Caldalkalibacillus thermarum: one gene and its partner. The protein of the gene in region 2 binds, or shares a complex with, the protein of the main gene of each other region. Links are inferred from orthologs where the notes say so. Each region holds a gene or a part of one and is shown on either strand. Other genes may lie near its edges.

Region 1 (3,105 bases), on a different replicon or contig from region 2:
CCGACCAACAGCTTGTACTTCCGTTTAATAAAGTGCTGTATGGCTTGATCGAACTTGTCCCCTGCCACCTTGATAGAAGAGGCGGTGACAATGTCTCCCATGGAGAGCACGGCAATATCCGTTGTACCACCGCCAATATCGACAACCATATTTCCACTAGGTTGGAAAATGTCCATGCCCGCACCAATGGCTGCCACTTTCGGTTCCTCTTCTAAAAAGACGCGTTTGGCGCCGCTTTTTTCGGCTGCTTCACGAATCGCTTTTTGTTCCACGGAGGTAATGTTGGTTGGACAACAGATCAATATGCGCGGAGAGCTGAAAAAGCCCCTGACCCCGATTTTTTGCAAGAAATGTTTCAGCATGTCTTCCGTTATGTCAAAATCAGCGATGACGCCGTCTTTCAAGGGGCGAATGGCTACTATATTTCCTGGTGTCCGTCCGACCATCCGTCGGGCTCCTTCCCCAACAGCCAGCACTTTCCCTGTGTTTTTGTCAACAGCCACAACACTGGGTTCATTCAGCACAATCCCTTTGCCCTTAATATGAATCAACACGTTGGCCGTTCCCAGATCGATGCCAATGTCTCGACTGAACATCTTTATTGCCCTCCCTGTATATCCACTAACCTTGGTTCTCCCGTTGTCATATCTTGGCTTAAATATGTATGAATATATATTTCGCAATCCGTTCAGGGAATTCCTTTTTTCTGACGTTAAAAATTTGCCATTTTGCGTCGAATTTTTTAATTTGTGTACGAACGTGCTTTTTCGTTTTCCTGGGCGTTGACGACAGCCGTTTGTCCTTTAGTCTGCTGCTTTTTCTCACGCTTATACTTGATTTTGGTTGCTTCCCCTCCCCGTAAATGGCGCACGGATTTGTGATATTCCAGTATCTTTTTCACCTCGTTAGCCAGTTCGGGATTGATTTCGGGCAGCCGTTCGGTCAGATCTTTGTGCACTGTGCTTTTGGATACACCAAATGCTTTGGCAATTTGGCGAACCGTGTCCCTGGTTTCCACGATGTGCAGACCGATTTTTAAGGTTCGCTCCTTGATGTAATCCTGCACTCCCCTCGCCTCCTGTACGTTTAATCTGATACATTATATTTGCCAAAAAAGTCAGATATGCTTTAAATCCAAGCCTGACAAGCCAAAAACATGATTTTCTCTTAAAATTAAAAGGCCTGAAAAAGCTTGTCCCAATGCAAAGGGATGCTTTTTCAGGCTTTATATGGTAAAAGGGGGGAATTACGGTTTGAAGCTGTTTGTCGTGCCGCTGTTATTCTCCGTCTTGGGCATCGGTTTGCCGAGAGGCAGCATCATCTTGTTCATCATCTTGTTCGCGGGCGGCATCTTCCGCTTGAGGCGTTTCTTCCTTCTCCGTCTCTTCCGTGTCGGTCATATCAGACAAGAAGTTGTAGGGATTAACCGGAACCCCGTTTTCTTTAACCTGGAAGTGGACGTGTACACCTAAGTCTTGCTTGAAGATGCTGCGCCCGGCGCGTCCTAAGAGCTCACCCTGCTTCACCTGGTCACCTTCAGCCACTTGTACGTCCTCCAACCCTTGATAAACGGTAACCAGCCCGTTCTCATGCTCCAGTTCCACAAAGTAGCCGACCAGAGGATCTTTATCGGCTTTTGTCACGGTGCCGGACAGAGCGGCTACCACATCAAAGGTTTCCCCGCCTTTGTGGGCGAAATCGAGGCCCTGGTTGGGGTGGAAAGAACGCTCATACTGCACCATGGCGTTCAGTTGCTCCTCTTCACTGGCCTCATCGTCAAAGAAGCCCAGGACGACCTGGATGTCGTCACCAACGGCCACAGGCCAGATCATTTCTTCTGACGGACCAGTGACAGGCAGTGCATCAGGATCAAGGTAACCTTCTTCATCGGTCAGGCCCTCTTGCGTCTCCCCTTCACTTTCATAGCCGATGGATTCATACAGTTCATCTGAGTCAAGGGCGTAATCTAAGTTGTTGTTCTGATACCAGGTGATAAGCGCAAGGATGAGGGCTGCTGCCGCTAAGTAGACGGCCGGAAAAAACCATTTCTTTTTGATTAGTTTTTTCCAGAGTGAAGAAGGAATGGGAGTCTCTTCTTCACGTTGAGAAGACAGTTTGTTTTGGTCTTCTTTCATTGTTCATCACCTCAGCAACCATTATTGCCATTTTTAACCGCTTTATACGTTGCTGAGGCAAAATTTTTTTATTATTCCCCCGGCTTATGGTTATATTTATTTTTTCACAATCCACTGGCGGTAATCTTCAATGGCTACATCCTGATAATAATACCGGACAATGTCATCGGCTGTATAGCCTTCTTTGGCCATGCCGTTGGCGCCGTACTGGCTCAGGCCTACCCCGTGGCCGTAACCAGCGGTGGTAATCACCACTTCGTTGCCTGCTATGGTCCACTGAAAATCGGAGGAAGGCAACCCCAACAGCTCCCGGATCTCTCTGCCTGTAAAGGTGCGGTCACCCACCTGTACTTCTTTGACCCGCTGCCCTTCGGTGCGGGACACTATTTCGGCAAAGGGCTGGCCGCTGGAGGCGGGCAGAGACAGCTGAACCCCCAGTTTTTGCTGAAACTCGTCCAGACTGAAGCGCATCTGTTGCTCAAAGCGGGGGGATTCCTTGTCCCAAGGGCTTTCCACACTGCGCAGGTAGGGGATCTGTTTGCCCCAGTAATCCTCCGAGTTCTCCGTGTAGCCATTGCTGGTGGAGAAAAAGGTGGCGTCAATAGGCTTGCCTTGATAGGTGATCACTTTGCCCCTGGTCTCATTGACAGCCTGGTTGATGCGGCTGATTTTGTGGGCATAAGCTTTTCCCCACCGCCGCCTTAATTCCGCTTCGTTTTGGTACACCTGATGGCCTGTATCGTCACGGACGTCCGCTCCCTCCGGCGCATCGTTGAAATCCTTTTCTATCAAGCGGCGGATAATATAGGTGCGGGCGGCCATGGCCTGGGCTTTTAACGCTTCCAGCTCAAAGTCATGGGGCATCTCCGAGGCCACCACCCCGCGCACATATTCTTCCAGAGGCACCTTTTCAATAGTTTTGGTGTTGGTACGGTAGACGCGCACCATAATGTCGGGGACAGGGGCTTCC
Region 2 (3,273 bases):
CTTCAATGTACTTCTCAATATACAAGCCGGGATTACCAAAAGCGGTTGCCGCTTCCTGTTGTGTAATCCGGATGCCTTTGACCAGCTCGTCCCGGTTGCGGGCCACTCTGATCCCTTTGCCTCCCCCGCCTGCCGTGGCTTTGATTATCACAGGATAGCCAATTTCTTCTGCAACCTCAATGCCTTGTTCAACATCTTCAATCAAGCCCCGGGATCCGGGAACGATGGGAACTCCAGCTGCAGCCATGGTGCGGCGTGCCACATCTTTGGCGCCCATTTTTTGAATAGCATCGGGACGGGGGCCAATAAACGTTATGTTACACTCCGCACATAATTCAGCAAAATCAGCGTTTTCGGCTAAAAAACCGTATCCAGGATGAATGGCATCCACTCCTGTCAGCGTGGCCACACTCATCAAATTGGTGAAATTAAGATAGCTGTCTTTGGACGGGGTAGGCCCGATACAGTAAGCTTCATCAGCCAGCTTGACATGCAAACTGTCCCGGTCTGCTTCAGAAAAAACGGCAACAGTACTAATCCCAAGCTCCCGACATGCTCGAATAATCCGTACGGCTATTTCGCCACGGTTGGCAATTAAGACTTTCTTAAACATGGCCTCTTCTCCTTTGATTCGGATTACTCGGGTTTGACCAGGAATAAGGGTTGTCCATATTCAACCAATTGTCCATTCTCAGCGAGAACCTCTACAATTTCTCCCCTTACTTCAGCCTCAATTTCATTCATTAACTTCATCGCTTCCACAATACAAACTACAGTGTTTTCTGTTACTTTATCTCCTTCTTTAACGTAGGGTTCAGCATCGGGCGCTGGAGCGCGGTAGAAGGTTCCGACCATGGGTGATACGATTTTATGTAAGCCACTGGTATCCTTTTCCTCTTCTTGTGCCTTTTTAGGCTGAGCATGCTCTTCCCGCGCCGGTTGAGGGCTGACATCTGGCTTCTCCTTCACCTCTACAGGATCAGCGGGTCTTTGAGCTTCTGGAGGTGCGGGCGTGACATTTTGGGCGGGTTGAACCTCTTGTTGCTCATCTTTTTTGATCGATATTTTTAAGCCTTCAAACTCGTATTCAAACTCTGTGATTTTAGATTGATCAACGAGTTTGATTAGCTCACGGATCTCGTGCATTTTTAACATCATCATCACTCCTTTATCCCTTGTCAAGTAATTTTGGCTCATCTCATTATATCATATCCATACCAAAAATAAATGACCTTGCCTTAAGAGCAGGTCTTAGGCACAAGGTCACATTTTGTCCAAAGCCTGTTTATCTGTAATCAACGGTTACCATATGGCCTGGAACATCCAGATGCTTGCGAACCAGATGGATGATTTTCAGCACTTCTTTTTTGTCAAGTTCTTCATCACTGCGCACGATGACATTAATGCCTTCGTTTTTAGTATAGATCACCAGCGCGTCTTCATAACCTTCCTGTTTAATCAGATTCTCCAATGTGTATTCGGTTTCTTCCTGATCCCATATAGCTTCAATTTTGGCTTGAGCTTCCGCTACCGTCTGAGCGGTCGCCTCCGAAGCGTTCATCATGTTTTGATATTCTTCAAACTTGTCTGCCCGCTGCCGCTCACGCTCGATGCGGTAAGCGATGAAGAAGTCGAGCGGGTTCCCAGCTTCCTCAAGGGTGAAGTCACCATTCATATCACTAATGGTGTCAACCCAGTCAATCTCGTCTAAACTCACTTCTTCCCCTTCGGCTTCTTTGTCCAGCTCATCCAGCGTCACATAGTCGTATTCTGGAGATCCATTGAACAAGTAATAGGCCGACAAGACCACCATTAAGGTTAACATGGTTAAAAGCCAGATGGTTTGTTTTCTGAGCACCATCATAGTCCCTCCTTAATCATTTTTGGGTAAGACAGAGACTTTATTGGCAGGAACATCCAACACGCGCTGAACGGCTTCGGTAATCCAGGCTTTCACTTGCATGTTTTCTGCTCCCGAAGCGACCACTAAAACACCGCGGACCCGGGGTTTTTTGGTTTTAACGACAATCGGTTCCTCATTGTTCCCCTGGCGGATGATGACGACTTGTTCCTCCTTCAGTGTATCTTCAATCTGGCGATTCCCCCCTTCCCGGTCTTGTTCTGTCGTATTTGACTCCTGGGTTTTTATATTTTTCTCGACCACCGTCTCGGCGGTGGAGTCCAGGTTAACCATAACCGAGACATCACGGACACCTTGAATTTTGCTTAAAATGTCTTTTAACTGGCTCTCTAATGCTTCTTCATAATCTTTGATCGTCACCGGTTCTTTTGGCGATGAGCCTAGCGTTTCTGTAACCTCTTCTTGCTGAAGCGAGACCGTGTGGACTGGGACGTTATTCTGGGAAGAGAAATAATTGGGCACGATCATGGCTGTTAGTCCCAATGCAGCCAATATCAAAATCCAATGGGTCAGTTGCCATTCGCCCTTTTTATGTCCCTCTTCCCCGCGTTGGCTTGTTTGGCTTGTCATGCTTGGGTGTTCCGACTGTCCCTCTAACACTTTCCTCGTCAGCTTGCGCCACCACTTTGCCATTGGGATCACCTCCCGAGCCACGATAAGTCAATCTTGTCTACAGATATATTCCACTTCCAATCAAAATATGTTAAAACCTCTTCTTGTATTTTTCGTTCTGCATGGGAAGGCTTCTTGTTCTCCTCAGGTGATTCTTGTTCTTCGCTGACTTGGATGACAACCGGTTCAACAGGCCGTACTGTTGTCCCGTCAAAGTTCTGCTCTTCCTCTTCTCGTGCAGTGACCACGACCACCAGTTTACTCACAATGGCTTCCCCTTCTTCTACCGTTAACGTCAGGTCCAGGTGGTCAACGGACAGTGGAAACTGGCTTTCCAAATCCCTCTCCATCTCTTCCTTCATGAGCCGCTCCACCTCTTTAAAAAGGGCTTCCTGCTGCAGCTGTTCGATTTCTTTCCGCTTATGGTCAATATCAAATTCAGATTCTTGCCCCTTTTCAAACAGAGCTTCCATTTCCCGCAGCATGCGCTCGTGATCAAAAGTAAACAGCTCCAGTACAGGGGACAGAATAGTCATAATGATTAAAAGTCCCACGACAAGTTTGATATAGCGGCGCATCTGGCTGTTAGGCATCAGCAAGTCTAAAAAAGTGGCAATTAAAATAATGAGTACAATCTGTTTAATTAATTCTCCTAAATAGGCGATCACGTCACTCACCTGACCATGACTGACAGATTTCCAGCAGCGATAATGATGGTGAGACCAAGAAAGAACATAAGG

The links.
Region 1: the proteins of IEW48_RS05090 (region 2) and spoIIQ are in contact, whole or in part, in a crystal structure (PDB 3TUF), measured with the Bacillus subtilis proteins. The link is inferred for Caldalkalibacillus thermarum from one-to-one orthologs.

Annotation. Positions count from the first base shown.
Region 1 is NZ_BMKZ01000019.1:6,285-9,389, forward strand. Bases 207-2,984 are described here. They hold spoIIQ (stage II sporulation protein SpoIIQ), read right to left. Parts: upstream 2,136-2,984; coding sequence 1,278-2,135; downstream 207-1,277. Other genes in these bases: IEW48_RS08990 (rod shape-determining protein), read right to left, coding at 207-596; spoIIID (sporulation transcriptional regulator SpoIIID), read right to left, coding at 743-1,066; spoIID (stage II sporulation protein D), read right to left, coding at 2,232-2,984. In the rest of the region: more of IEW48_RS08990, read right to left, coding at 1-206; more of spoIID, read right to left, coding at 2,985-3,105. UniProt on the Bacillus subtilis protein: Involved in forespore engulfment and required for anchoring membrane proteins on the forespore side of the septal membrane. Forms a channel with SpoIIIAH that is open on the forespore end and closed (or gated) on the mother cell end.
Region 2 is NZ_BMKZ01000009.1:23,898-27,170, reverse strand. The notes cover bases 74-3,019. They hold IEW48_RS05090 (SpoIIIAH-like family protein), read right to left. Parts: upstream 1,862-3,019; coding sequence 1,286-1,861; downstream 74-1,285. Other genes in these bases: spoIIIAF (stage III sporulation protein AF), read right to left, coding at 2,560-3,019; spoIIIAG (stage III sporulation protein AG), read right to left, coding at 1,874-2,554; accB (acetyl-CoA carboxylase biotin carboxyl carrier protein), read right to left, coding at 637-1,155; accC (acetyl-CoA carboxylase biotin carboxylase subunit), read right to left, coding at 74-613. Outside these bases: more of accC, read right to left, coding at 1-73; more of spoIIIAF, read right to left, coding at 3,020-3,201; spoIIIAE (stage III sporulation protein AE), read right to left, coding at 3,207-3,273. UniProt on the Bacillus subtilis protein: Involved in forespore engulfment. Forms a channel with SpoIIIAH that is open on the forespore end and closed (or gated) on the mother cell end.